4 regions of the Chelativorans sp. AA-79 genome follow, and region 4 is predicted to be linked to each of the others. Evidence: predicted binding sites of a transcription regulator. Region 4 holds the regulator's gene; each other region holds the start of a gene.
The links. Region 4 encodes PhoB, which activates phosphate uptake and scavenging genes when phosphate is short. Its sites were predicted from a motif close to TGTCATNNANCTGTCAT; they were not measured.

Region 1 (7,218 bases), 190 kb from region 4:
ACGGCAGCGCGCCTCGGGGCGCGCGTGCAATTCTGGGGGCGCGGCGGAGACGACCATGAGGGGCGGCTTATGCGGCACGGCCTGGAAGAGGAGAATGTCGACGTCTCGCATTTCCGGCTTTTTCCCGGAGCGCGCTCCTCCATTTCCGGGGTCATCGTCGACGCGGCGGGGGAGCGCCAGATCGCCAATTTTCGCGGCGCGGACCAGCCGGTCGATCCGGAATGGCTGCCCATCTCAGGCATCACCGGGGTTGGCGCGGTCCTGGCCGACCCGCGCTGGCCGGAGGGGGCGGCGGCGGCCTTCTCTGCCGCGCGAGCGGCGGGCGCGCCCACGGTGCTGGATGCCGACATGGCGGAGCCGGAGGTCTTCACGGCTCTCCTGCCGCTGACGGATCATGCCGTCTTCTCAAAGCCCGCACTGGAAGCCTTCGCCGGCAGTGCGGCCGACCCGCTGGCGGAGATATGCGCCTTCGGGTGCAAGGTCGCGGCGGTGACGGAGGGCAGCGAGGGCGTGACGTGGCGCCAGGATGGCCGGGCGCGTCGCCAGCCGGCTTTCCCGGTGCGCTCCGTCGATACGACAGGCGCAGGCGATGTCTTTCACGGTGCCTATGCCTTCGCCATCGCCGCCGGCGCGCCGGTCGCCGAGGCCTTCACCTTCGCCTCTGCCGCCGCGGCCCTCAAATGCACCAGGGCCGGTGGACGCAGCGGGATTCCGACATTGGACGAAACACTTCATCTATGGAGAACTTGCGCATGAGCACGATCGGAAAAAGTCGCGGCCTCACCCGGCTGGCCGATGAGGACGGGTACTTCACGATGGTGGCGCTGGATCAGCGCCCTCCGCTGATCAGTGCCATCGCAAAGGCGAAATCCATCGCACCGGAGGACGTGACGTTTGCCGATATGCTTTCGGTGAAGCGTCTGCTCGTGAAGGCCTTGGCGGAAGACGCAAGCTCCATGCTTCTCGACCCGAATTTCGCCATTCCGGCCGCGATCGACGTCCTGCCATCCAAGACCGGTTTCATCGTGACGCTCGAAGATCATCGCTTCGAGGAGACATCCTCGGGCCGCAAGTCGCGTGCGATCGACAACTGGAGCGTCGAGAAGATCCGGCGGATCGGCGGCGACGCCGTCAAGGTGCTCGCCTGGTACCGGCCGGATGCCGGCGAGGACGTCATCGCCCACCAGCAGGCTTTCGTGCGCACCATCGGCAAAGAGTGCCGCCGCTACGACATCCCCTATGTGCTGGAGCTGCTCGTCTATCCCTTCCCGGACAGCGCCGCCCACACGACCGGCTACGTGGAATCGCCTGACAAGAAGGCGGCTCTCGTCATCGAGAGCGTTCGCGAATTCGCCAAGCCGGACTATGGCGTGGACCTCTTCAAGCTGGAAACGCCGGTGCCCGCCGCGTCGCTGCCGGCAATGGACGGAAGCCCGGCCACGCAATCAGCCGCAAATGCATTCGCCGAGATCGGGGGCATCTGTCGCGAGGCGGGCATTCCCTGGGTTCTGCTTTCGGGCGGGGCCACGCCGGAGCAATTTGACCGCGTGCTCGGCTACTCCTATGCGGCCGGCGCGCAAGGCTTCCTTGCAGGCCGAACGATCTGGCTGGACGCGGTCCAGGAACATTTCCCCGACAAGGAGGCCGTCCTGCACGCGCTCGACGAGGTTGGCAGAAAGCGGCTCAGCGACCTCAAGGCGCTGACACGAAAGAAAGCGAATCCCTGGAAGGGGGATTTCAGGACAACCGAGGTCTCCTTCGAAGGCGATTTCGCGGCGAGCTACGCCTGACCGCGAAAGAGCCCCCCTTTTCGGCACTATATCCTCGGCCCGACAGCTGGGTGCTGGATATAGAAGCGATCAAAGAAAAACCCGGGGCGTTCGGGTGCGTCCCGGGTTTTATCAGCAGGGCTTTGCCCGGCGATCAGTTCACGGCGTCGAGCCGGCCGAGCTTCACGAAGATCGTCTCGCCAGAGGAATCGTCCACGCCGTCATTGTCGGTGACGAAATAGGCCTCGCCGTCCGCATCGATGGTGAAGCCCTCGATCTTGTCGACCACGTAGCCGTTGGTGGCGGAACGGATATCCTCGATCAGGTCGCGCACCAGGGTCTTCTCCACCACGGGGAGATCGCCGTCGAGCGCGGCAGGCTTGAAGCCGTCGAGCGCAACCTTGTAGAGCCGCTTGTTCTTCGCCGCCGTGCCGATGAGATTGTCACGCTCGACGATGTAGAGCGCGCCGTCGTGGGCGGTGATCTCCGACAGGCCGATCCAGCCCTTCTCCGTCGCGTCGAGCGGGTAGCGCGCTGCAGACCACTCTTCGGAAGAGGGCTTGTAGGCAAGGAGCTTCACCTGCCCCTTGGGGTCGTCCTTCCACTCGCGCTGGACGGCCATGACCAGCATCTGCTCGTCGCCCTCGCCCACGGTGGTGATGCCTTCAAAGCCGTAGCGGATCTCATGCGCCAGCAGTTCTGGCGGCAGGCCGATCTCCTCTTGAATCACACCTTCGGCGTCGACGTGATAGACCGCGTGCGGGATGAGTCGGTCGGTGCGCCCTTCGGAGGCGAGCCAGAAGCCGCCCTCGCCATCGGAGGCGAGGCCTTCGATATCGAGCTTCTGTGCCGGCGCGTCGCCGCGCTTGACGACGATCTTGCGGGTGACCTCGGCGGGGGTCTTTGTCGCATCAACGGCGAAGATCGCCGGCTGAGCTCCATAGACCGAGTCGGAGGCGGCGAAGAGATGGCCTGCCTGCGCCGGGTCGGCTGCGAGCGCGGAGAGTGCCCCCCAGCCGATCGGGCGCCCATCCTGCATGACCGAGGCGATCATCGGATAGGCCGGAGCGCCTTCGCCGAGTTCATAGACCATGACGTGCGAGCGCGCGCCGCCGTCTTCCACCAGGTCGGTCTCGTTCGCCGTCACCAGAAGGTTGCGCTGGGGGATGGCCAGCACGCCTTCCGGACCGATGCCGGAGGGCAGGACCTGCACGAATTCCGGCTCCGCGCCGGTATCGCGATAGACGGCCACGAGGGAGGAGCGCTCCTCTGCCACGAAGATATACCGCTGATCGCCATAGGCGGCGACCTCGATGCCCTCGGGCTCCACACCCTTGGCATCCGACCGCTTGTCGGGATAGTGGCCGGCGAGCGCCGCCCGGTGGTCGAGATCCGCGCCGGAGTCGTAAAGCACCTCGCCCGCCTTGGAGAAGATGCTGAAGCTCCGCGAACCGCCCTCGTAATCACCTTCGTTTGCGACTACCAGGCGGTCGTCGTCGAGCCATTTCACGGCGTCCGGCTCGCGCAGGAGATCGCTTGCAGACTGGTCGAAGCGCAGCGCGCCGTCATCCAGTGTGTCGATATTGTCGAGGCTCGTGCTGCCGGCCGAGAAATGGCTGACGATTTCGCCGGTTTCGGCCGAAACGATGGCGATGTGGTTACTCTCCTGAAGCGTGACGGCGATCTCGCCCGCGTCGTTGAAATCCACGAGCTCAGGCTCGGGATCCTCGGGCGCCACTGCGGCAAGCCCGGTGAGGTCCACGGTTTTGATGCCGTCGCAGTCCGCTACGCCATCGGCAAGCGGCACGATCTGGAGTGTGCCTGCGGGCATCTGCGGGATCGCGCCGTCGTTCACGTCCTCGTCGCGCTCGTTCTCGATGGCGATCGCGAGGAAGCGCTTGTCCTTGCTGACGGCCACGGAATCGGGCTGCCCTGCCAGCGTGCATGCCTCCTCCGCCTGCTTGCCGGCAATGTCCATCACGAGCAGCTTGCCAGAGGGATCGGTGTAGCTCCCGGACGTGTTGACCGCCGCGAAGGCCTTGCCGCCCACGACCGTCACCGAGGTAGGCTCGCCCTCCACCTTGAGGATGCCGGCCGCCTTGGGAGTCTTCGGATCGGTGATGTCGACGAAGCCGATCGCGCCCAGCGGGCTGTCGGAATAGACGAGTGTGTTGCCGTCCTCGCTCGCCGTGATGATCTCCGAAGAGGTCGGGGTTGCCGGGTCGATGTCGTCCGGCAGGTTCTCGGCGACGGGGAACGTCGCGATTCGGTTGAAGGCCTGCTGTGCGAAAGCAGGGATCGCTGTGGAAAGCGAAAGCGTTGCGGCAAGCGCAAAGAGCAGTGAAGGACGTCCCATTCCCCATCTCCCTCTCGGTTGGAAACACCGCTTCTTGGAAGACGAGGATTGCAGCCGCATGACGGGACGATGACAGTCCCGTGACGTCCCCGGAGGAATTCGGACAATAGTTTTCTTGCCTCGATGGACGAATGCAACTATATAACGCCCATCCCATACATCGGTGGCAATGACCACCGCCTGCGCTGGGGACGCGGGCGAAGACAGGATATTTTTACGATGGCCAACACGCTTCTCATGCCGAAGGCAACCGCCGTCTGGCTGGTGGACAACACGGCGCTTTCCTTCGACCAGATCGCCGAGTTCTGCAAGCTCCACCCGCTGGAGGTGAGCGCGATCGCCGACGGCGATGCGGCGCAGGGCATCAAGGGGATGGATCCGGTGATCACCGGCCAGCTCACGCGCGAGGAGATCGCGCGCGGCGAGGCCGACCCGGATTACCGCCTCAAGCTTTCGGAGCCGAAGGTGCGCGTGCCGGAGACGAAGCGCCGGGGACCGCGCTACACGCCGCTTTCCAAGCGCCAGGACCGGCCGAACGCCATTCTCTGGCTGGTGCGCAACCATCCGGAACTGAAGGACGCGCAGATTTCGCGCCTCGTCGGCACCACCAAGTCGACCATCGAGCAGATCCGCAACCGGACGCACTGGAACTCGGCCAATCTCGTGCCAATGGACCCGGTGACGCTGGGGCTGTGCTCGCAGATCGACCTCGACATCGAGGTGCAGCGCGCCTCCCGCAACGTGCCGCAGCAGCCGCCGGCCGGCGACACGCTCCTGCCTGCCTCGCAGACGGAGAAGATGCCCTTCGAGGAGACCCGCCAGGAGGAGCCGGAGGAGAAGGAGCTCGACGCGGATGCGGTGTTCGCGAAGCTCTCTTCGCTGCGCTCCAAGAGCGACGAAGACGAGGAATAAGACCTCTTAGCCGCACCATCCGACGATGCACCGGCCGATGCCGTAGAGTGCGGCCAGCGCGTCCACAGGCTGAAAGAATCTCCCCATCCAAAGGAAAAGGGCTGTCCTTGCGGACAGCCCCCGTGTCTTCCATTCCTGACGCGGCCAGCGGCTCAGCAAAAAGCCGCGCCGCGCGTCATGCGCTTTAGCCGAGAGGCTGCTCCCGGGTAAGGCAATCCGCCGAGGCCACGCTGGAATTGAAATCACTCGACATTGGATCACCTCCTTTCGTTTGTTGCAGTTGCCCCCAATGTGGATGGCGAAGGGCGATCGCGCAAGGGGTAAAGCTTCAGTTCAGGGAGAATGATGTCGTCGCCCATTGGATACTGCCGGCTTCGCGGGCACGCCACGGGCGGCCGGGGATGCCCGGCGCACCTAGGTGATCGCGTCCGTCTGCTGCCCGCCGCCTGGGCCGACCAGGCTTCGCCTGAATGGGATCGCGGTACGCTGCTTGCACCATATCGGGCATGACGGCACGACAGACCAGAAACCGACCTATTTCGCTACGAGCGTTCATGACGGTGTTCCGGAATGACACAGCCTGCGCTCCACATCTGATCCAGCAGCCTTGGCCGGACGGCTCGCGTCGCCCGCAGCATCTGTCTGCCGCAGATTTCCGGCCGTCCCGCAAGCCCCTGCTTCAACCAATCGGATGCTGACATGACCAGAGTTCTTGCCGCTCTATCGATAGCGCTCAGCACTCTCTATGCGCCCACAGTTTTCTCTGCCGAACTCGTTTTCGTCGAGATCAAAGGCTGCGTCTATTGCATACGCTTCGACAGGCAGATGGCGCCGGCATATGCAACCAGCGAGATCGGAAAGAGGGTTCCCCTACGGCGGGTCGATCTCATGCGCCGCTGGCCCGACGATCTGAAACATGTGGAGAGGCCGCCCTATACGCCCGTTTTTATCCTTGTAGAGGACGGCAGGGAGATCGGCCGCTTTCTTGGCTATAGGAGCCCGCGGCAGTTCAATCGCGACCTGCGGCTGATGCTGCAAAAGGCACCCCTGAAGCTGGCCGAACACCTTCGTTCGTCCGGCGGCGGCCGATGACGTAACGTTGCTGCAGTGCGCGCTGCGCTATGCCGGTCAAACCCGGGCCGACGTCAGGCTGGCTGACGTGACGGCCCGCCTAAGGAGCTGAAGAAGGAAAGCTCATCAAGCCTGGACCGTCTTCTTGTTCTGCCGGTTCTCCACCAGGTCCTCCACGACCGCCGGATCGGCCAGCGTCGAAGTGTCGCCGAGCGCGCCGTAATCATCCTCGGCGATCTTGCGCAGGATGCGGCGCATGATCTTGCCGGAGCGCGTCTTGGGCAGGCCGGGGGAGAACTGGATCTTGTCCGGCGTGGCGATCGGGCCGATCTCCTGGCGCACGTGCTCGACGAGTTCTTTCTTGAGCCCGTCGGAGCCTTTCTCGCCGGCCATCAGCGTCACATAGCAGTAGATGCCCTGGCCCTTGATGTCATGCGGATAGCCGACCACTGCGGCTTCCGAGACCTTGGGATGGGCGACGAGGGCGGATTCCACCTCGGCCGTTCCGAGCCGGTGGCCGGAGACGTTGAGCACGTCGTCGACGCGGCCGGTGATCCAGTAATAACCGTCCTCGTCGCGGCGGCAGCCGTCGCCGGTGAAATACTTGCCTTTGTAGGTGGAGAAATAGGTCTGCACGAAGCGCTCGTGATCGCCGTAGACCGTGCGCATCTGCCCCGGCCAGGACTCGGTAATGCACAGATTGCCGGAGCCTGCGCCCTCGATCTCCTTGCCGTCGCCGTCGACGAGCTGCGGCCGGACGCCGAAGAAGGGCAGCGTCGCCGAGCCCGCCTTCAGGTCGATGGCGCCGGGCAGCGGTGTGATCATGATGCCGCCGGTCTCCGTCTGCCACCAGGTGTCGACCACGGGGCTGCGCTTCTCGCCGACCACGTTATAGTACCACTCCCAGGCTTCCGGGTTGATCGGCTCGCCCACGGAGCCGAGCACGCGCAGCGACTTGCGCGAGGTCTTCGTCACATACCGATCGCCCGCACCCATGAGTGCACGGATGGCGGTCGGCGCGGTGTAGAAGATGTTGACCTGGTGCTTGTCCACGACCTCCCAGAGGCGGGAGGCATCGGGATAGTTCGGCACGCCCTCGAACATCAGCGT
Region 2 (7,218 bases), 160 kb from region 4:
TGGGCTTGAGCCCCACCTTCAGCGCCTTGCCGACGACGAATTTCGTCTGCGGCATGGGGCCTTCGGCGGCGTCGACCAGAAGCACGGCGCCGTCCACCATGTTGAGGATACGCTCCACCTCGCCGCCGAAATCGGCGTGACCGGGCGTGTCGACGATGTTGATGCGCACATCCTTCCAGACCACCGAGGTGGCCTTGGCGAGAATGGTGATGCCGCGCTCCTTCTCCAGGTCGTTGGAGTCCATGGCGCGTTCGTCCACGCGCTGGTTTTCGCGCACGGAGCCGGACTGCTTGAGCAGGGCGTCGACGAGGGTCGTCTTCCCATGGTCGACATGGGCGATGATCGCAATATTGCGGAGTTTCATTGTCTCTCTTCAGGGTCGCCGGACGCGACTTTTGCGCGCGCCCGCATTTCTTCGGTCGCGCTCATACAGGTTTTTTCGCAGATGCGAAAGGGAGGAGGCGTGAATGCCCGCCGCCGGCTTCGATGCCCATATAGGGATCCGGCGGGCTGGCCGGTAGTCTCCACTTCGACATTCGGGGAAATCCGCGGCCGGGAATCTTACCCTCCCGGCCGCCATTCGGGATTTCAGGCTGACCGCACCGGATCGAGCATCACCTTGAAGAGCTCGTTGTCGTCGCGATCCATGAGCCGCACGGTCATCTGCTCCGTCCGGCCGTCGATGTCGACCAGGCCGAAGAACTGCAGGCCTGCCGACGGCGGCAGGTTCGCGCCCTGCTCCTCGGTCGGCGCCTTCACGAACTTCAGCTCGGGGCCGAAGGTGCCGTCGAGTGCGTTGGGGCCGAAGGTTCCGGCATGCAGCGGGCCGGAGACGAATTCCCAGAACGGGTTGAAATCCTGGAAGACTGCCTTGTCCGGGTTGTAGTAATGCGCCGCAGTGTAATGCACGTCGGCGGTAAACCAGACGGTGTTCTCGATACCGGCGTTCTTGACGAAGCGCAGGATGTCGGCGATTTCGATCTCGCGGCCTTTGGCGGCGCCACCGTCGCCATTGGCGATGGCCTCGATGCTGTCGCCGTCCGGCACGACGAGGCCGATCGGCATGTCGCAGGCGATCACCTTCCAGGTCGCCCTGGAATTGGCGAGTTCGCGCTTCAGCCACCGGACCTGCTCCTCGCCCATGATGCGGGCTTCGGGCGTCAGCGTCTCTTCGAGATTCGCGCCATTGGGCCCGCGATAGGAGCGCAGGTCGAGGAAGAAGACGTCGAGCAGCGGTCCGTATGCGATCTTGCGGTAGACACGGCCGGGCTCGGCCGGGGTGTAGCGGATCGGCGCCATCTCGTGGAAAGCGCGTGCGGCGCGCGCCTGGAGCAGGGCGATGGATTTGACCTTGTAGCGATCATCGGCCGAAAGATCCTTGGAACTCGACCAGTTGTTGACCACCTCGTGGTCGTCCCACTGGAAGAAGGTGGGGCAGATCGCGTTGAGTGCCCGCACGTGCTCGTCCATCATGTTGTATTTCCACTGGCCGCGGAATTCGTCCAACGTTTCGGCCACCTTGCGCTTCTCGTCGATCAGCACCTTGTTGATCCATTTGGAGCCGTCCTTCAGCTCCACCTCGTCCTCCATTGCGCCGTCGGCATAGATCGTGTCGCCGGAATGGAGGAAGAAATCCGGCTGGTGCTTCGCCATCGTGGCATAGGTGAGCATGCCCTTCTCGTCGATGCCCCAGCCCTGGCCGGCGGTGTCGCCCGACCAGGCGAAGCGGATGTTTCTGCGCGCAGCCGGAGCGGTGCGGAAGCGGCCGACGATCGGCTCCGAGGCGGCCGCGACATCGTCGAGGTCCACGGCGGTGAGGCGGTAGAAGATCTCCTGATCGGGCGTGAGGTCGGTCAGGAGCCGCTTCACGGCGAAATCGCTCTCCGGCAGCGCGTCGAGCGGTGGAAGCCGCATCGGGTTGGCGAAGCTCTCGGTGGTCGAAATCTCGAACTGCACACGGGCGGGCCGGTCCGCGCGGGCCCAGACCATACCCGACACCTGGTCCACGTCGCCCGACTGGATACCGTGGGTGAATTGCGGGCGCGACGATGCGCGCGAGATGGCAGGCATGGCAAGGCCGCCCGCCGCGGCGGCAAGAATGGTGGCGCTGCCGCCTGCCAGGAACTGGCGGCGGGTACGCACTGCAAAAGGTTTCATGGCAGTCTCCCTCGTTGGAATAGCGAGGGCACTTTCTTCCGCCCGTGTTGCAGGCGGTTGTCGGGAACATGACTGTTTCCTGACACCTGGATGACCGGGCGCGCCGGGGCGCCGGGCGTCAGGCCTTGCCGCTCTCCCATGCCGCTCCCTGGAGTGCGTCGAGCGGGATCTTCAGGTAGCGCCGGCCGTTCGCCTCCGGCTCCGGCAGGCGGCCGCCATTCATGTTCACCTGTAGTGCATGGAGGATGAGCCTGGGCATTGGCAGCGTCTTGTCGCGCGCCTCCCGCAGCGTCACGAATTCGGCCTCCGTGCGGCATTTCGAAATGTGGATGTTCGCGGCCTTCTGCTCCGCGACGGTGCTTTCCCAGCGCGGCTCGCGCCCGCCCGGCTGGTAGTCGTGGCCGGTGAAGACCCGCGTCTCGCCCGGCAGGGAGAGGATCTCCTGGATGGAGCGCCAGAGTCTTGCGGCGCTGCCGCCCGGAAAATCTGCGCGTGCCGTGCCGCTGTCAGGCATGAACAGCGTGTCATGCACGAAGGCGGCGTCCCCGATGATATAGGTTATCGAGGCCAGCGTGTGCCCTGGCGAGAAGAGGACGCGGGCGGGGATTTGGCCGACCGAGAAGCGTTCGCCCTCGGCAAAAAGCCTGTCCCATTGCGAGCCGTCGACCGGAAAATCCGGCAGGTTGTAGATATCCCTCCAGAGTTCCTGCACGCCCACGACGTGGTTGCCGATCGCCGTGGGCGCGCCCGTCTTCTCCTTCAGGTAGGCAGCTGCGGAGAAGTGATCGGCATGAGGGTGGGTGTCGAGAATCCACTCGACGGCCAACCCCCGGTTCGCCACGAAGTCGAGGATGGCGTCAGCACTTTCCGTAGCGGTGGCGCCGGATTTCTCGTCATAGTCCAGAACGGGATCGATGATGGCGCATTTCTTCGTGGCCGGGTCCGCGGCCACATACTGCAACGAAAAGGTGCGCTTATCGAAAAACGCCGTCACCTGTGGCGTCTCAGCGGCTGCCACGGCCACCTCCTGACGATGATGAAACATTGAGCGTCTTTAACCGAACGCGGCCGGTATGTCTTCACCCCAGCCGGATGAGCCCGACCGTCCAAAGTGGTAAGGCCGTGCGACTGCCTCCCGCCTGTGGCAGCGAGCGGCGCTGCAGGCGTGGAACAGGGGCGGAACGGCCTTGACCTTGTCCATCCGCTAAGGCATCGAAACCCATCTTTTGCCCGTGCTCCCGAGTCGCGGGCGCCCATCCTTCCTGCCGGAGAACAGCATGACAGACGAAATCACGAACGAGACTGCGCAGACCGTTGCCGCGGGTCAGCTTCGCGCCTTCATCGAGCGCATCGAGCGGCTCGAGGAGGAGAAGCAGACGATTTCCGACGACATCAAGGAGGTCTATGCCGAGATGAAGGGAAACGGATTCGACGTGAAGGCGGTGCGCACGATCGTCCGGCTGCGCAAGAAGGATCAGGCCGAACGGCAGGAAGAGGAAGCGATGCTCGATCTCTACAAGGCTGCACTCGGAATGGTCTGAGCCCTCGGGCTGCGTGCTCCAGTCCCTTTCCTGGCTCTCTTCGCGCGGCGGGCGGTTTCCTCCAGCTCTTCAGTGGCGCCCGTCGAGGTGGCGCGCACGGCGCAGTTCGGGGAAGAGCCATGCCCACAGCCCGGCGATCGCCACCGCACCCACGCCGCCGAAGACCACCGCCGGCACCACGCCGATGAAGGCGGCCATCGTGCCGGCGCGGAACTCGCCCAGTTCGTTCGAGGCGCCGACAAAGACCATGTTGACCGCGTTGACGCGCCCGCGCAGCCGGTCCGGTGTCCAGAGCTGGATCAGCGTCTCGCGGATATAGACGCTCACCATGTCGGCGGCCCCCAGCCCAGCAAGCGCCGCGATCGACAGCCAGGGGATGGTCGAGAAGCCGAAGACGGCGGTGAAGACGCCGAACAGGCCGACGAAGAAGAGCATGATGACCCCGGCATGGTTGCGGATCGGATGGCCGGCGAGCCAGACTGCCACCAGGAGCGCGCCGATTCCCGGGGCGGCGCGCAGGAGGCCGAGCCCCCACGGTCCGAGATCGAGGATGTCGCGCGCATAGACCGGAAGCAGCGCCACCGCGCCGCCGAGAAGCACGGCGAAGAGATCCATTGAGATCGCCCCGAGCACGATCTTCTCCTCCCAGATATAGCGGAAGCCGGCGAAGAGGGTCTGAAGCGTGGGCTGCTCGGTCTCCGTGTGCTGCTGCGGCTTCGGGATCGAAAAGCACAGGAGTGCCGAGACGAACATGAAGACCGTCGCGACCCCGTAAGCCGTCTCGGCCGAGAGACCATAGAGCAGGCCGCCCGCGACCGGACCGACGATGGCGGCCACCTGCCAGGCGGAGGAGTTCCACGCCACCGCATTGGCGAAGTCCTCCGCCGGCACGAGATTGGCGATCAGCGAGGCCGCGGCGGGGCCCAGGAAGGCGCGCGCCGTCCCGAACACGGCGAGGACCAGGAAAACCGGCACGACCGTATCGAGACCCCGAATGGTGAAGAAGAGCAGGGCCAGCGCGCAGGCCGCTTCGAGACCCGCCGAAAGGCCCATGATCATGCGCCGTCCGAAGCGGTCGGCCGCAGCTCCCGTCACGAGAAAGAGGAGCAGCGAGGGTGCGAACTGGATGATGCCGACGAGGCCCAGATCGAAGGGATCGCGCGTCAGGTCATAGATCTGCCAGCCCACGGCGACCGAGACGATCTGTGTCGCGAAGGAGGCGAGAAGCCGGGCAGCCCAATAGCGCGCAAAGGCGCCATGGCGGAAGGCGACGTACCGGTCGTCGAGGGCGGAGGATTCGGCTTTGTCCATGAAAATGTGCTGCGGCGCTGCTCTCGAGGCCGCTGATCGCGGCAATGGCCGCAGCTATTAGCGCAATCGCATCCGCCACGCGCGCATCATCTGCACGCTGGACCAAGATTTTCCGGGGTTTGCTCTGCGGAAGTGCCGGCTGGTGGAGCTGAGGGGAATCGAACCCCTGACCTCATCATTGCGAACGATGCGCTCTCCCAACTGAGCTACAGCCCCGTGTCGCCGGAATGGAGCGCATTTAGGTCCTGGCCATGGGAGCTGTCAAGCGTCGACCTTGCAGGACTTGCCGCGCCGCACGCCAGTGGCTACATGTCGCGAAACTTTTTGGGAGAAAGGCATGATCGCGCTTCTTCGCACCATAGACATGGCGCTCGGAATCTATTGGTGGCTCATCATCGCGTCGGCCATCTTCTCCTGGCTCTATGCCTTCAACGTGGTCAACCCGCGGAACCAGTTCGTGGGATCGGTGGGCACCTTCCTCTACCGCGTGACCGAGCCGGCGCTGCGGCCGATCCGCAACCTGCTGCCGGATCTGGGCGGTATCGACATCTCGCCCATCATCCTGCTCCTGATCATCTATTTCCTGCGCCAGCTCCTCTGGACGACCATCGCCCCCGTCCTTCTCTGACGCGGAGGCGTGCGCCTCAATCCTTCGACATCGCGTCGATCTTGCGCTGCATCGCGGCGATCTGCTCGCGCATCTCCTTGAGGTCGTCGGCGCCGGATGCTCCGCCCGCGGCTTCGCCGGTCTCCGGCCGGGCGCCGTTCCCTGCGCGGGGGGAAGGAGTGAACATGCGCATGGCGTTCTGGAACATCTCCATGTTCCGCCGCGTCTGCTCCTCGATCAGCTTCATCGGCACGTCCATCGGCAGCATGTCCATCGGCGTGCCTCCGAAGGCCTGGCGCATCTGCTCGCGCATGCGCTCCTGCTCCTTGGCGAAAGCCAGCATGGATTGCTCCAGGAAGCTCGGCAGCACCATCTGCATCTGATCGCCGTAGAAGGAGATGAGTTGCCGCAGGAACGACACAGGCAGCATGTTCTGCCCGTTCTTGTCGTTCTCCAGCTCGAAGATGATCTGCGTCAGCACGGAATGCGTGATGTCCTCGCCCGTCTTGGCGTCCTGCACGACGAAGTTCTCGTCGCGCTTGACCATCGCTGCGAGGTCATCCAGCGTCACATAGGTGCTGGTGCCGGTGTTGTAGAGGCGGCGGTTGGCATATTTCTTGATCACCACCGGGTCGTCTTTCGCGGGCATTCTCGGGCTCCCCACACGCGAAGATCGTGGCAAGGCCGGCGGGCATTGCCTGCCTTTTGCGCAGGATATGCGAAAGATTGCCGCAATTGAAAGCAGTTTTCGCTGCGCTGCCGCATATGCCCGATTTCCTGCTGCGGCCGCGAAGCCGGCAAATCCTTGAAAATGCCGGATTGACCGTGAGGAAACCGTGCAGATACGATCTGCTTTCGCAGCGCGAACGCTCCGCGTGCCGCCGCCGGATGCATGGCAATGGCATCCGTGGCGGGCATGAGGCTGATCCGCCCGGCTGCGGTGTTTGGTTCTTGACTGGAGAAAGACATGGCCTCTTCCAACGCTATCGTGATCGCGAGCGCGGCGCGCACGCCGGTGGGCTCGTTCAACGGGTCTTTCGCCCAGGTGCCCGCGCATGAACTCGGAACCGTCGCGATTCGCGCGGCGCTGGAGCGGGCGGGGGTCGCCGCCGAGGAGGTGGACGAGGTCATTCTCGGCCAGATCCTCACGGCAGGCCAGGGGCAGAACCCGGCGCGCCAGGCCTCCGTCAATGCCGGCCTGCCGAAGGAAACGACCGCCTGGGGGCTGAACCAGCTCTGCGGCTCGGGCCTGCGCGCCGTCGCCGTCGGCATGCAGCAGATCGCCTGCGGCGACGCCGGGATCATCGTGGCCGGCGGGCAGGAATCCATGTCCATGGCGCCGCACTGCGCGCATCTGCGCGGCGGCGTGAAGATGGGCGATTTCGCGATGATCGACACGATGATCCGCGACGGCCTCTGGGATGCCTTCAACGGCTATCACATGGGAGCTACGGCGGAGAACGTGGCCCGCGCCTTCCAGATCACACGCGAGGAACAGGACATCTTCGCCCTTGCTTCGCAGAACAAGGCGGAGGCGGCCCAGAAGGAAGGCCGCTTCAAGGACGAGATCACGCCGGTGACGGTGAAGACGCGGAAGGGCGA
Region 3 (7,218 bases), 490 kb from region 4:
CGGCCGTGCTCGCCGGCTGAACCGGCGCGTTTGCCCGCGTAAAGGGCGCAGCAGACAACAAGCGAGCCGGCAGGCCCGGCCCAGACAGGAGAGACGCAATGTTGAAGCATGTAGTGATGGGCGCCTTCGCCCTCGGCGCGGTTCTGGCGAACGGCGCACACGCGGAAGACCTGAAGGAATTCCGTATCGGCATCCTGGGCGGCGAGAACGAAGCCGACCGGCTGCGAAATTTCCAGTGCCTGGTCGACAAACTGCCTGCTGTGCTCGGCGTGGAGAAGGTCTCGCTCTTCCCGGCCGCCGACTATGACGGCGTGATCCAGGGGCTTCTGGGCGGCACGCTCGATTACGCCGAGCTCGGCGCCTCTGGCTATGCCAAGGTCTATCTCGAGGACTCGAACGCCGTCGAGCCGATCCTGACCACGGTGCAGACCGACGGTTCGACCGGCTACCATTCGGTGATGGTGGCGCGCAAGGATTCCGGCATCGAGACGCTCGCCGACCTCAAGGGCAAGAAGCTCGGTTTCGCCGATCCGGACTCCACCTCCGGCTATCTCATTCCGGCGGTCACCCTGCCGGCCGCGATCGGCAGCAGCATCGAGGAATATTTCTCCGAGACCGGCTTCGGCGGCGGCCACGAGAACCTCGTGCTGGAAGTCGTCAAGGGCACCTTCGACGCCGGCACGACCTGGGCCTCCGGGGTCGGTGACTTCTCCGAAGGCTACACGTCGGGCAACCTGCACAAGATGGTGGAGAAGGGTATCCTCGACATGGATGACCTGGTCGAGATCTGGAAATCACCGCTCATCCCGAACGGCCCGATCGTCGTGCGCACTTCCATGGACCAGAGCATGAAGGACACGTTCAAGTCCTTCATGATGGACCTGCCGAACAACGATCCCGAGTGCTTCTCCGCGATCCAGGGCGGCGATTACACAGGTTACACGGAAGTCACGCCGGCCTTCTATGAGCCCATCTTCGAGGCGCGCCGCAAGCAGATCGGCTCCTGAACATCGATTGCCCCACCTGCGCCGCCAGTCCCTCCTGGCGGCGCTTTTTTTGCGGAAAGAGCGGCATGAGCATAGCCAATCAGGGCGCAACCCTCTCCAGTGTCGGCCTTGCCATCGAAGGTCATTGGCAGGCCCTGGCGGCGCGCCGCCGGCTCTACACCATCGGCGGCATCCTCTTCATGGTGTTCGCCATGGGCGGCTCGCTCTGGTTCGCCAACGAATCCAATGCGGGCAAGTTCTTCGACCGCCTTCCCTATTTCTTCGACTTCGTCGGGCAACTCGTGCCGCGCGACGGCTGGGAAGTCTGGCGCGCCCTGTTCGATCTGCCCTCGCCCTATGACGACGGCAGCCTCAAATACAACTATCCGGCGGGCAGGGTCTATATCACCGAGACCTTCTATATTCCCGAGTATTTCTACAAGATGCTGGAGACGATCAATATCGCGCTCGTCGCGACATTCGTCGGCTTCGCGCTGGGTTTCATGCTCTGCTTCGTCGCTGCTTCGAATATCACGACCCGGCGCTGGCTGCGTTTCTTCGTCCGCCGCTTCATGGAAGTGCTGCGCGCGTTTCCGGAGATCGTGATCGCGGGCTTCTTCCTCGCCATCCTTTCGCTGGGCGCCGTGCCGGCCATCATCGCTGTCGCCATCCACACCGTGGGTGCTCTGGGCAAGATGTTTTTCGAGGTCGTGGAAAATGCGGATATGCGTGCCGAGGAAGGCCTGCGCGCCGCCGGCGCCAATTTGGTCGAGCGCGTCTGGTTCGGTATCGTGCCACAGGTGCTTCCCAATTTCCTGAGCTACGCGCTTCTGCGCCTGGAGATCAATGTCCGCGCCTCCACCATCATCGGTGCGGTTGGGGGAGGCGGCATCGGCGAAGCGCTCCGGCTCTCCATCAGCCAGACGCATGAGGCCAAGACGCTGGCGATCGTTCTCCTGCTCTTCCTGACGATTGTAGCCGTCGACCAACTCTCGGCGTGGCTCCGCCGCCGCGTCGTCGGCAAACAGAGCTTCGAATTCGGACGCGGAGGCTGAGATGGCTGTTTTGACGGAAGCCGAGGCTCAGGCGATCGCCGAACGCCACCCGCAGGTCTTTGCCGCGTCGGTGCGCAAGCGGTTGACCGCATTTCTGGTCGGTGCGAGCATTGTCGCCTATCTCGTCTTCGCGTGGTGGTTCTTCTCGATCGGGCAGGTGTTCTCCGGCGGGAACTGGGGCATTGCCGGCGCCTATATGGCTGACTGGGTTTCGTATGAAGTCCGGCCGGACATCGGGTTCCGCGAGAACCACCTGGAGATCACCTATCCGCGTTTTTCGCCCCTGGGAGAGCACCCCGACCCCGATTGGGTGACCAAGGAGACTGCTATCGTCGCGATACGCGAGCAGGCGGGGACCGCCTCGGGCGGTGCAACTAGCGGCGCGGGTTTCCTCGGCCCGCTGGATAATGCGAACGCCAAGGGCGGTGAAGACAGCTTTCTCGGCTCCCTGGGCGCGGGGGCCTCCGGTACGCCGTCGGTGGAGTCCTCTCCCGCCGATGGCGTGCCGGAGACGGTTCGGCGGGAAGAAGCAGTCGTGGAGGCCAGCATCCGGTTCGGCGCAGGAACCCGCGTGGATGTCCGCCCCGGTCTCGTGCGCATCGAACGCGGCGGCGAGGCACTGACGCTCGACGTCGAGGAGGGCGCGGGCGTGATCGCCCGCGAACCCCTGCCGCGATGGGCCTCGCAGCGTGAGCCCGGAGCCAAGGTGATCGCCTATTTGGGATTTGCCGGGCGTGCCGAGATCGAGGACGACGAGGTCAAGATCCGCCGCCGCTTCCTTGGCTGGGAAAACTTCCTCTTCGACACGCGCTCGGCCTTTTTCGGCCGTCCGCTCGGCGAGGTCGCTTCGCTCATCCTCTTCGGCGAGCGGCTCGATCCGGGTGTATCCAACGCGGCGCTCGCCTGGAGCGATTTCGTGAACAACGCCGAATGGCAGCACGGCGACGTCTGGGTGAAGCTTCTCCAGACCATCGTCATGGCCTTTGCCGGCACGGTGCTGGCGACCTTGGTGGCGTTCCCGCTTTCCTTCATGGCCGCCCGCAACATCTATCCGAACCGCGTCGGCAATTTCCTTCTCAAGCGCTTTTTCGATTTCCTGCGCTCGGTGGACATGCTGATCTGGGCCCTGTTCTTCACGCGCGCCTTCGGCCCGGGGCCGCTTGCCGGCATTTCTGCCATCTTCTTCACGGACACCGGTACGTTCGGGAAGCTCTATTCCGAAGCGCTGGAGAATATAGACGACAAGCAGCGCGAAGGCGTCCGCTCCGTCGGCGCGGCTCCGGCGGAGGTCCAGCGTTACGGAGTCATGCCGCAGGTCCTGCCCGTCTTCCTGAGCCAGGCGCTCTATTTCTGGGAATCGAACACACGCTCCGCCACCATCATCGGCGCCGTCGGCGCAGGCGGGATCGGCCTGAAGCTCTGGGAGGCGATGCGGACCAATTCCGATTGGGAGAACGTGGCCTATATGGTGCTGCTCATCCTTCTTGTGGTTTTCATCTTCGATAATATATCCAACATGCTGCGCCGCCGACTGATCGGCCCTTAGAGGGCCTTTCGACCAAGGCGACGGCATCACTTGGCGTTGCACAAATACGGCAAGAACAATCGGAACGCCTGCGGATGTGAGCGCCTTCCCAGGCTTCCGAAGGCGGCTGACGGGCGCTGCACGCCCCCAGCCGAGAAGAACCCGGCAGATGCTTTTCTGTGGCGGCTTCGTTAATCTGTCATGCAAATCACTTAATCCATCGCGATCTGCGAGGACCGACCATGCGATACGCGATCTATTTTACACCCGAGAAGGACGATCCGCTGGCCCGTGTAGCCGAGCGGTGGCTGGGGCGCAGCGCGTTTGGCGGTCAAACCCAGGCACCGTCCGCCGCCGGCCCTTTTTCCGCCGCCGAGATCGCCTTTCACACAGCGGCCGCCCGCCGATATGGTTTTCACGCTACGCTCAAGGCGCCGTTCCGGCTCGTGGAGGGCAAGAGCGAGGCCGAGCTTACGGCCGCCCTCTCGCGCTTTGCCGCCGAGCGGGAGCCATTCGCCGTCGAGCGCATCGAGCTTGCGCGGCTGGATGGCTTCTTCGCTCTCGTTCCGGCCGTTCCTTCTCCGCAACTCGATCGCCTCGCCGCTGATGTCGTGACCTTTTTCGAACCTTTCCGTGCTCCGATGACGGCGAAAGAGATGGAGCGGCGCAATCCGGACGGCCTCACGCCCGCGCAGCTTAAAAATCTCCACAAATGGGGCTATCCTTACGTGTTCGAGGAGTTCCGCTTCCATATGACGCTTACGGGGCGTGTCCCGGCGGCTGAAGCCGCGCGCATGGAGGCTGCGATCGACGAGTTCTTCGGGCCGCTGCTCCTGGAGCCGCTCGAGATCTCTTCTCTCGCGCTTTTCGCCGAGCCCGAGGCGGGATCTCCCTTCCATGTGAAATCCTTGCATGCCATTGGTGGCGCGAGGGAAAGAAAGTTCGCTTGAAAATGCCCAGTGAATTGATTCTCAAGAACGCCCGTATCGTTCTGGCCGACGAGGTGATCGGCGGCAGCGTCGCCGTCCGGGATGGCCGGATTGCCGAACTGTCCCGAGGCCAGATGGATGCGGGTGAGGATATGGAGGGCGATTTCCTCATCCCAGGGCTCGTCGAACTCCATACGGATCACCTCGAGCGGCACTATGCGCCGCGTCCCAAGGTCCGCTGGAACCCCGTGGCATCCGTGCTGGCCCATGATGCGCAGATCGCCGCGTCCGGCATCACGACCGTCTTCGACGCGCTGCGCATCGGTCTCGACGAGGATGCGGACGTGGAAGCCGAGGACATGCGCCGCCTGGCGGATGCGATCGAGCAGAGCATCGCGGCCGATCGGCTTCGCGCCGATCATTTTCTGCATCTGCGCTGCGAGGTTTCCGCACCCGACTGCTTGTCCGGGTTCACCCTCTTCGAGAATGACCCGCATGTGAAGCTCGCATCCCTGATGGACCATTCTCCGGGCCAGCGGCAGTTCACCAATCTTGACGCTTATGCCACTTACTACAAGGTCAAGATGAAGCTCTCGGACGACGATTTCCGGCGCTTCTGTGAGAGGCGCATGGCGGAATCGCAGGCGAATTCCGGTCCAAACCGGCGTGCCATTTCCGAAGCGTGCCGGGTTCACGACATCATCCTGGCGAGCCACGACGATGCCACGACGGAGCATGTAAAAGAGGCGGAAGCCGACGGCGTGCGCGTGGCCGAATTCCCCACCACGGCCGCTGCCGCGCGTGCTTCCAAGGATGCGGGCATGGCGGTCCTCATGGGCGCGCCGAACGTGGTGCGTGGCGGCTCGCATTCCGGCAATGTGTCCGCGCGCGAGCTCGCCGAGGCGGGTGATCTGGACATCCTGTCTTCCGACTATATCCCCTTCAGCCTCGTCCAGGCGGCGTTTTTCCTCGACGAGGTGGTGGAAGGCATCAGCCTGCCGGAGGCCGTGGCCAAGGTTTCCAGGAACCCCGCCGAATCCGTCGGGCTCACCGATCGCGGCGTGATCGAGCCGGGCCGGCGTGCCGACCTCGTGCGCGTCCGGCTTGATGACGGCATCCCGGTGGTGCGTACCGTCTGGCGTGAGGGGCGCCGCGTCGCGTGATGTTTTCGGCCACCATCGAGCGGGCGCAGGACGAGGCGCCGTTTCCCATCCGGCAGGGCGTGTTCGTCGCCGTAGTCGGTCCATCCGGCGGAGGCAAGGATTCCGTCATCGGCTATGCCCGCGAACGGCTTGGGCGGCTCGAAGGGGACATCGTCTTCGCGCGGCGCGTCATCACGCGCCCGATGGAGCCGGGCAGCGAGGAGCACGACACGCTCGACGAGGCGGCTTTCGAGCAGGAGAAGGCCGCCGGCCGTTTCGCCCTTTCCTGGCACGCCAACGGCCTGAGCTACGGCCTGCCGGTGAGTCTCGACGATGCAATGCGCCAGGGCAAAGTAGTGGTGGCGAACGGCTCGCGCGCGGTGATCCCGGAAATCAGGGCTCGTTATGCCCATGTCCTGCCGCTGGTCGTCACCGCCCCGCGCGCGGTCCTGGCGGAGCGTCTTTCCCGCCGCGGTCGGGAGACGCGGGAGGAGGTGCTTGCGCGGCTCGCCCGGGGCACGGCAAGCGAGCTGGCCGTGCCCGACGCCCTCGTCATCGACAATTCCGGCCCCCTCGAACAGGCGGGAGAGCGCCTCCTGGAAGCGCTGCGCAAGGCGGCTGCCTGGAGCGACGTTTGTGATATGGTCTGATCCCGAAAGGGATGGACCACATGGTGCTCAAGGCCGAACTGCACTGCCATATCGAGGGTGCGGCTTCGCCCGCCCTGGTGGAAGCACAGGCGCGGAAATACGGGGTCGACATCTCCTCCTTCATCCGCAACGGCGCATACTACTGGCACGACTTCACCAGTTTCCTGCTTGCCTATGACCGGGCGGCGAGTCTTTTCCGCTCACCGGAGGACTATGCGCTGCTCGCGGAGTCCTATCTGACGGAGCTTGCCGCCCAGGGTGCAATCTATTCGGAATTCTTGACCTCGCCGGACCATGCGGAGCGGGCGGGACTTTCGCCGCAGGCCTACACGGAAGCGCTCGGCGAGGGCATGGCCCGGGCGAAGGCCGCGACCGGCATCGAATCCCGCATGATCGTTACCGGCGTGCGCCATTTCGGCCCGGAGGCCATCGAGAAGGCCGCACGCTTCGCCGCAAGTTGCGGGCATCCGCTGGTGACGGGTTTCGGCGTGGCGGGCGACGAACGGATCGGGCACCCGAGGGATTTCGTCCGAGCCTTCGCCACCGCCCGCGAGGCGGGACTCGGCGTTACCATCCATGCGGGTGAATTCGGCGGGGCCGACAGCGTCGCGGCGGCGCTCGACCATATCCACCCTTCACGCATCGGCCATGGCGTGCGTGCGATCGAGAGCCTCGATCTCGTGCGCCGCATCGCGGATGAAGGCGTGGTACTGGAGGCCTGCCCCGTTTCGAACGTGGTGCTGAGGGTCTTTCCCGATTTTGCGCGGCACCCCTTCCCGCAGCTTCGCGCCGCCGGCTGCCGCGTAACGCTCAATTCCGACGATCCGCCACATTTCCACACCAGCCTCGCCCGTGAATACGCGGTGGCGGCGGAGCATTTCGGTCTCGGCGACGCGGCTCTCGCCGCCATCACGCGCACGGCCATCGAGGC
Region 4 (7,218 bases):
AACGCCGACAGCCGCTTCCCAGAACTGGCCGGTCTTGCGGGTGCTATCGTTGGTTCCTTTTATGCCCTTCTGGTGACGTTCCTGATCTCTTTCCCGGTGGGCATCGCGGCGGCGATCTATCTGGAGGAGTTCGCGCCCAAGAACCGCTGGACGGACCTCATCGAAGTGAACATCAACAATCTGGCTGCCGTGCCGTCGATCGTCTTCGGCCTGCTGGGACTTGCCGTCTTCATCCAGGTCTTCGGTCTGCCGCGGTCCGCGCCGCTGGTCGGCGGTCTGGTGCTCTCGCTGATGACCCTGCCAACCATGATCATCGTCACGCGCGCGGCGATGAAGTCGATTCCTCCTTCCATCCGTGAAGCCGCTCTCGGCATCGGCGCGTCGCGCCACGAGGTCATCCTGCACCACGTCCTGCCGCTGGCGCTGCCTGGCATCCTGACGGGCACGATCATCGGTCTGGCGCAGGCACTGGGCGAGACAGCCCCCCTGCTGCTTATCGGGATGAACGCCTTCCTGACCACGCCGCCGGGTGGTATCATGGATCCAGCCACCGCCCTGCCGACGCAGATCTTCATCTGGGCAGACAGCCCCGAGCGCGGCTTCGTCTCACGCACCTCGGCCGCAATTCTCGTGCTCTTGGGCTTCCTGATATTCATGAACGCGGTGGCCATCTATCTCCGGCAACGGTTCGAACGTCGCTGGTAACGGAGTGAGGATATGAATATGCTGACAGATACAGCCGTCGAAAATGCGCTCGACGAAGCGCCCCGGGCTGAAACCGTGAAGATGCGTGGCTCCAAAGTCAGTGTCTTCTATGGTGAGAAGCAGGCGCTCTTCGAGGTTGGTCTCGACATCCGTGAAAACCAGGTGACGGCGTTGATCGGTCCCTCGGGCTGTGGCAAGTCGACGTTCCTGCGTTGTCTGAACCGCATGAACGACACGATCGAGAGCGCCCGCGTAACGGGCGACATCACCCTCGATGGCGAGAACATCTACGATCCGCGCATCGACGTGGTGGAATTGCGCGCCCGCGTCGGCATGGTGTTCCAGAAGCCCAATCCGTTTCCAAAGTCGATTTACGAGAACGTCGCCTACGGCCCTCGTATTCATGGCCTGGCCAGTGCCAAGAGCGATCTCGACGGCGTTGTGGAGACCAGCCTGCAGAAAGCGGGCCTCTGGAGCGAGGTGAAAGACCGGCTGCAAGAGCCTGGAACGGGCCTCTCCGGCGGCCAGCAGCAGCGCCTCTGCATTGCCCGCGCCATCGCCGTCTCGCCCGAAGTCATCCTGATGGACGAGCCTTGCTCGGCGCTTGATCCGATCGCGACCGCCAAGGTCGAGGAGCTGATCGACGAACTGCGCGAGAACTATACGATCGTCATCGTGACCCACTCCATGCAGCAGGCCGCCCGCGTCTCCCAGCGCACGGCGATGTTCCATCTCGGGAACCTGGTCGAAGAGGGGCCGACCGACAAGATGTTCACCAACCCGGAAGACAAGCGGACCCAGGATTACATCACAGGCCGGTTCGGCTGATCCGGCGCAGTTTGCAAAAGGAACGGACTCATGGGCCAGCATACCGTCGCCTCTTTCGACGAGGATCTGGAGCACCTCGACCGCCTCATCCGTGAGATGGGCGACCTTTCGGCGGCCATGACGCAGGCTGCAACCAGGTCGCTGCTCTATTCAGACAATGCGCTCGCGCAGCGCGTGATCTCCGACGACGTCGTCATGGACGCAAAGCAGCGCGAACTCGATGAGCGCGCGATCACGCTCATCGCCAAGCGCCAGCCCATGGCGCAGGACCTGCGGGCGGTTGTCGGTGCGATCCGCATGGCGGCCGACCTCGAGCGGATCGGCGATCTCGCCAAGAACATCGCCAAGCGCGTCGGTGCGGTGGGCGGCGGCGCTCCCCGCGGCCTGACGCAGCCGATCGAGACCATGTCCAACATGGTGCTGGAACAAGTGAACCTGGTGGTGGACCGCTATGTCACGCGCCAGCCCGAAGCGCTGACCAAGCTGCGCGACGAGGACGAGAAGATCGATATCCAGTACACGTCGGTGTTCCGGCAGCTCCTCACCTATATGATGGAGGATCCGCGCAACATCACCGCCTGCACGCATCTCCTGTTCTGCGCAAAGAACCTCGAGCGCATCGGCGACCATGTGACCAACATCGCGGAGAACGCCTATTATGTGCTCACAGGCCTGCAACTCCCCGTGCAACGGCCGAAGCAGGACGAAACGCAGGTGACGGCCGGGTAGCTGGAGGCTGTTGAATGATCGCACCGAAAGTCATGGTGGTCGAGGATGACGAACCGCTCTGTGTGCTGCTGCGCTACAATCTCGAGGCGGAAGGCTACCAGGTCGAGGTGATCACGCGCGGCGACGAGGCGGAAGTGCGGCTGCAGGAGAACGTCCCGGACCTGCTCGTGCTCGACTGGATGGTGCCTGCCGTCTCGGGGATCGAGCTGTGCCGCCGGCTCAGGATGCGTCCGGAGACGGAGCGGCTCCCGATCATCATGCTGACCGCGCGCGGGGAGGAGAGCGACCGTGTCCGCGGGCTTTCCACCGGCGCGGACGACTATCTGGTGAAGCCCTTCTCGACGCCCGAATTCATCGCGCGGGTGCGTGCGCTTCTCCGGCGCGCCAAGCCCGAAGTGCTTTCCACGGTGCTGAAGGTCGGCGATATCGTGCTCGACCGTGAATCCCATCGCGTCTATCGGCGCAAGAGCGAGATCCGCCTCGGGCCGACGGAATTCCGCCTGCTCGAGTTCATGATGCAGCATCCCGGCCGCGTCTTCTCCCGCAGCCAGCTCCTCGACAATGTCTGGGGCGAGACGATCTACATCGACGAGCGGACGGTGGACGTTCATGTCGGGCGGCTGCGCAAGGCGGTGAACCAGGGGCGGATGCCCGATGTCATCCGCACCATCCGCGGCGCGGGCTACGCCATTCGCGAAAACTGAGGAGAGGCCCGTTCGGGCTGCTCTTTCCCCCAGCCCGCCGCTGATGTGCGAAGGCCCGGCGCGAACATGTCGCGGTCGAGGCCCGTCAGTGCGCTCATCGCCGCGCCGTGCAGGATAAGCGGCACCGCATTGGGCAATGTTTCGAAGGCAACGGCTTCGGCGTGCTGGCCCCCTGCGGTCTCGGCCAGCGCACGGCGGATCTCAGGCTCGAGAATGTCGAAGGCCGCCGTACCCTGGCCCACCATCGCCACCGGTGCCGGGTCGATTAGGGCAAAGAGATTGCCGAGGCCGAAGCCGATCGCCCGCCCCGCCTCGCGGAAGGCGTCCCGCGCCTGTCCCTCTTCTTGCCGCGCTTGCCCCGCAAGCCTCTGCATTTCCCCCGCCTCGATATCGGCCACCGGCTTCTCGTCCCTGCTCTTCCCGGAGGCGCGGCGCCAGATGGCGTAGTTGCCGGCATAGGCTTCGATGCAGCCCCGGCGCCCGCAACGGCATAGTGCACCCCCAGGTTCATGCACCATGTGGCCGAATTCGCCCGCCGAGGAGCGTGTGCCGCTGAACATCTTCCCGTCCAGCATCAGGCCCATGCCGATGCCGTGGGAAAGGAGAATGGTGATGAAGTTGTCGCCGTAGCGCTCGGGATTGAGCCACCGCAGCGCCACGGCAATCATGTTGCAGTCGTTCTGCACCGTCACCGGCACGTTGAACGCTTCTTCGAGTTTGGGGCCGATCGGCAGATCGCTGAGCGGCGTGATCGGCGACCACAGGAGCTCGCGTCCGGCGGAATCGGTGATGCCCTGCACCGCGCAGGCGATTCGCAGCAGATCGGATCGGCCCTGGGCGATGTCGCGCACGGCGGATATGGTCGCGTTCAGCAACTCGTCCCGGCTCATATCGAGCGTGGAAAGCCGATGTGTCCTTCGGTCGATCACCTCGCCGCGATAGTCGACCAGGATCGCCGACAGGCTGTTGAAGGAGAGATAGAGGCAAACCACCGATGCGGCATCGGGATTGAGGCTGATGGCGACCTGCGGTCGGCCGCGCCGCAGGGGCGGCGGGTCGCCCTGTCCTGTCTCGCGCATCGCGCCCGCCTCGATCAGGTCGGAGGCGATGGCCGAAATGGTGGAGTGGCTGAGGCCCGTCAGCCCGGCGATCTCGGTGCGCGAGGGCTGTCCGGCCCGCCTGACCGCGGCGATCACCAGTGCCCGGTTGCGCTTGCGCATCTCGTCATGGCGGATGCCTGCAGTCACGTCTCCTCCCTCGACCGGGCGGCATGCTGCCGTCGATCTTGCACTTCAGTTGATATTGACACGCGTAACAACCTGCGTCATTCTTTTTTTCGAGGCTCGAAAAAATGAGCCTTCCGGCGTCATGCGTTCGGGTTGATCGGTGTGCTACGGTACGGCTCCGATCGTGTGAAGCCGGCGAGCATTTGTTCCGATCTGGTTCTCGGGCCGGGATTCCGGCCGCCCGCTTCCGCAGCGGTGCAGGAATGTCAAATCCGTGAGGTCGGCGCAAGCCAAACCGAAGTCGCGCATCAGGCGCTGGGAGGAAAATCATGAAGAACACCGTCACCGCTGTTCTGGCGGGGCTTACCCTGTCTCTTTCGCTCTCCACGGCCGCCCTGGCCGAGGGCAAGACGATCGGCGTTTCCTGGTCGAATTTCCAGGAGGAGCGCTGGAAGACGGACGAGGCCGCCATGAAGGCGCAGATCGAGGCAGATGGGAACACCTATATCTCCGCGGACGCGCAATCCTCACCCTCCAAGCAGCTCACCGATGTCGAATCGCTGATCGCGCAGGGCGCCGATGCGCTCATCATTCTCGCGCAGGACGCCTCCGCCATCGGCCCTGCGGTGCAGAGCGCCGTGAACGAGGGTATTCCGGTGGTCGGTTATGACCGCCTCATCGAGAATCCGGACGCCTTTTACCTGACCTTCGACAACAAGGAAGTGGGCCGCATGCAGGCCCGCGCGGTCTATGAGGTCCAGCCGGAAGGCAACTACGCCTTCATCAAGGGCTCCTCTGCCGACCCGAACGCGGACTTTCTGTTCGAGGGCCAGATGGAAGTGCTGAAGGAGGCGATCGATTCCGGCGAGATCAAGAATGTCGGTGAAGCTTATACGGACGGTTGGCTGCCCGCCAATGCGCAGCGCAACATGGAGCAGATCCTGACTTCCAACAACAACGAGGTGGACGCGGTCGTGGCTTCCAACGACGGCACCGCAGGCGGCGTGATCGCCGCGCTCGAAGCCCAGGGCCTCGCGGGGTCCGTGCCGGTTTCCGGCCAGGATGGGGACCATGCGGCGCTCAATCGCATCGCTCTGGGCACGCAGACCGTCTCCGTTTGGAAGGATGCCCGCGAGCTCGGCAAGGAAGCCGCCAACATCGCCAACCAGCTCGCCGAAGGCACGGCCATGGACGAGATCGAAGGCGCGACCACGTGGGCCGATGGCCCCAACAAGGTCGAGATGAATGCGGTGTTCCTGAAGCCGGTGCCGATCACCAGGGACAATCTGGATGTCGTGATCGACGCTGGCTGGGTTTCCAAGGATGTCGTCTGCCAGGGCGTGCAGCCCGGCACGGTCGACGTGTGTGGCTGAAACGCGATAGGATGACGGGCGACGCCGCGGTTTAGCGACCGCGGCGTTTTCGCAACCGGGCCGGGCGGTCTCCGGCCCGGCCAGGAGATTCAAGATGGCCGACGTGACCTCCAGTGCAGCTTCGCAAGGTGCTTCCGCCTCTCCCGGCAGCCTGCCCCGGCGCTTCCTCAAGGCCACCGAGCTCGATACACGCATGCTGGGCATGCTGGCGGCGCTCGCCGCCATCTGGATCGGCTTTCACTTCTTTTCCGGCGGACTGTTCCTGACACCGCGCAATCTGTGGAACCTGTCGGTCCAATCGGCTTCGGTGGCCATCATGTCCACGGGCATGGTGCTTGTCATCGTGACGCGCAACATCGACCTGTCGGTCGGCTCGCTGCTCGGTTTCGTCGGCATGATCATGGGCGTGACACAGGCGGAGATCCTGCCGGACTGGCTGGGTTTCGGCCATCCGGCCATCTGGATCGTCACCCTTCTGGTCGGCATTCTGCTTGGAGCGCTGATTGGCGCACTGCATGGCTATATCATCGCCTATATGGGCGTTCCGGCCTTCATCGTGACGCTCGGCGGGCTCCTCGTCTGGCGCGGAGCTGCCTGGTGGGTCACCAGCGGGCGCACGGTGGCGCCGATGGACGCAACGTTCCGTCTGATGGGCGGCGGCCCCGACGGCGCCATCGGGGCCTTCTGGAGCTGGGTCGTGGGCGTTGTCGCCTGCGCCGCTGTCGTGCTCATGCTTGTGCAGGGCCGCAGGCAGCGGCGGAAGTTCAACTTTCCGCTGCGGCCGCTCTGGGCGGAGGGGTTCCTGGCCACCGTGGGATGCGCGCTGATCCTGGGTGCGGTCGCCGTCGCCAATTCATATCCGTGGCCGACCGGTATCGTGCGGCGCTACGCCGAGCAACACAACATAACCCTTCCCGAAGGCGGGCTGTTCATCGCGCACGGCATCGCCATTCCCGTGCTGATCGCAATCGGCGTGGGCGTGGTCATGACCTTCCTGACCAACCGCACCCGCTTCGGCCGCTATGTCTTCGCCATCGGCGGCAATCCTGAAGCGGCCGAACTCGCCGGCATCAACACGCGCTGGGTGGTGATGAAGATTTTCATGCTCATGGGCATGCTCGCCTCGATCTCGGCGGGCATCTCCACAGCGCGGCTCAATGCGGCGACCAATGCTATGGGCACGCTCGACGAGCTTCTCGTGATCGCTGCCGCAGTCATCGGCGGCACGTCGCTCGGCGGCGGCGTCGGCACCATCGCCGGCGCCATGATCGGTGCCGTTCTCATGCAGTCGCTCGCCTCCGGCATGATCCTGCTCGGGGTCGATACGCCGCTGCAGAATATCGTCGTCGGAGCCGTGCTTGTCGTCGCGGTGTGGCTCGACACGGTCTATCGCAAGCGTGTGCAGTAGGAGGGCGCCATGGCAGACAAGGCACCGCTGGTGGAGATGAAGAACATCTCCATCGCGTTCGGCGGCATCCACGCCGTCGAGGATGTTTCGGTCGATCTTCACGAAAAAGAGGTCGTGGCGCTGGTCGGACATAACGGCGCCGGCAAGTCGACGCTGATCAAGATCCTGTCGGGCGCCTACAAGCGGGATGCGGGAGATATCTTCATCAAGGGCGAGAAGGCGCAGATCTCCAATCCGCGCGATGC

Region 1: the regulator PhoB is predicted to act here: its motif matches at 4,184-4,200, upstream of PVE73_RS02385 (esterase-like activity of phytase family protein).
Region 2: the regulator PhoB is predicted to act here: its motif matches at 2,226-2,242, upstream of PVE73_RS02555 (alkaline phosphatase D family protein).
Region 3: the regulator PhoB is predicted to act here: its motif matches at 3,753-3,769, upstream of PVE73_RS00915 (DUF1045 domain-containing protein).

What each region holds. Positions count from the first base shown of each region.
Region 1 is NZ_CP120361.1:484,101-491,318, forward strand. It holds gene PVE73_RS02375 (PfkB family carbohydrate kinase) at 1-756, shown strand, start outside; gene PVE73_RS02380 (tagatose 1,6-diphosphate aldolase) at 753-1,790, shown strand; gene PVE73_RS02385 (esterase-like activity of phytase family protein) at 1,924-4,125, opposite strand; gene PVE73_RS02390 (DUF1013 domain-containing protein) at 4,345-5,037, shown strand; gene PVE73_RS02395 (transcriptional regulator) at 5,737-6,129, shown strand; gene acs (acetate--CoA ligase) at 6,235-7,218, opposite strand, start outside.
Region 2 is NZ_CP120361.1:516,969-524,186, forward strand. It holds gene typA (translational GTPase TypA) at 1-364, opposite strand, end outside; gene PVE73_RS02555 (alkaline phosphatase D family protein) at 589-2,157, opposite strand; gene PVE73_RS02560 (MBL fold metallo-hydrolase) at 2,276-3,202, opposite strand; gene PVE73_RS02565 (DUF2312 domain-containing protein) at 3,435-3,698, shown strand; gene PVE73_RS02570 (MFS transporter) at 3,768-5,009, opposite strand; tRNA gene PVE73_RS02575 (tRNA-Ala) at 5,150-5,225, opposite strand; gene PVE73_RS02580 (YggT family protein) at 5,347-5,637, shown strand; gene phaR (polyhydroxyalkanoate synthesis repressor PhaR) at 5,654-6,265, opposite strand; gene PVE73_RS02590 (hypothetical protein) at 6,238-6,585, opposite strand; gene PVE73_RS02595 (acetyl-CoA C-acetyltransferase) at 6,584-7,218, shown strand, end outside.
Region 3 is NZ_CP120361.1:184,215-191,432, forward strand. It holds gene phnC (phosphonate ABC transporter ATP-binding protein) at 1-20, shown strand, start outside; gene phnD (phosphonate ABC transporter substrate-binding protein) at 99-1,007, shown strand; gene phnE (phosphonate ABC transporter, permease protein PhnE) at 1,073-2,041, shown strand; gene phnE (phosphonate ABC transporter, permease protein PhnE) at 2,043-3,587, shown strand; gene PVE73_RS00915 (DUF1045 domain-containing protein) at 3,809-4,516, shown strand; gene PVE73_RS00920 (alpha-D-ribose 1-methylphosphonate 5-triphosphate diphosphatase) at 4,519-5,658, shown strand; gene phnN (phosphonate metabolism protein/1,5-bisphosphokinase (PRPP-forming) PhnN) at 5,658-6,287, shown strand; gene PVE73_RS00930 (adenosine deaminase) at 6,308-7,218, shown strand, end outside.
Region 4 is NZ_CP120361.1:674,310-681,527, forward strand. It holds gene pstA (phosphate ABC transporter permease PstA) at 1-705, shown strand, start outside; gene pstB (phosphate ABC transporter ATP-binding protein PstB) at 718-1,533, shown strand; gene phoU (phosphate signaling complex protein PhoU) at 1,564-2,262, shown strand; gene phoB (phosphate regulon transcriptional regulator PhoB) at 2,280-2,966, shown strand; gene PVE73_RS03430 (ROK family protein) at 2,945-4,213, opposite strand; gene xylF (D-xylose ABC transporter substrate-binding protein) at 4,522-5,565, shown strand; gene PVE73_RS03440 (sugar ABC transporter permease) at 5,660-6,973, shown strand; gene PVE73_RS03445 (ATP-binding cassette domain-containing protein) at 6,983-7,218, shown strand, end outside.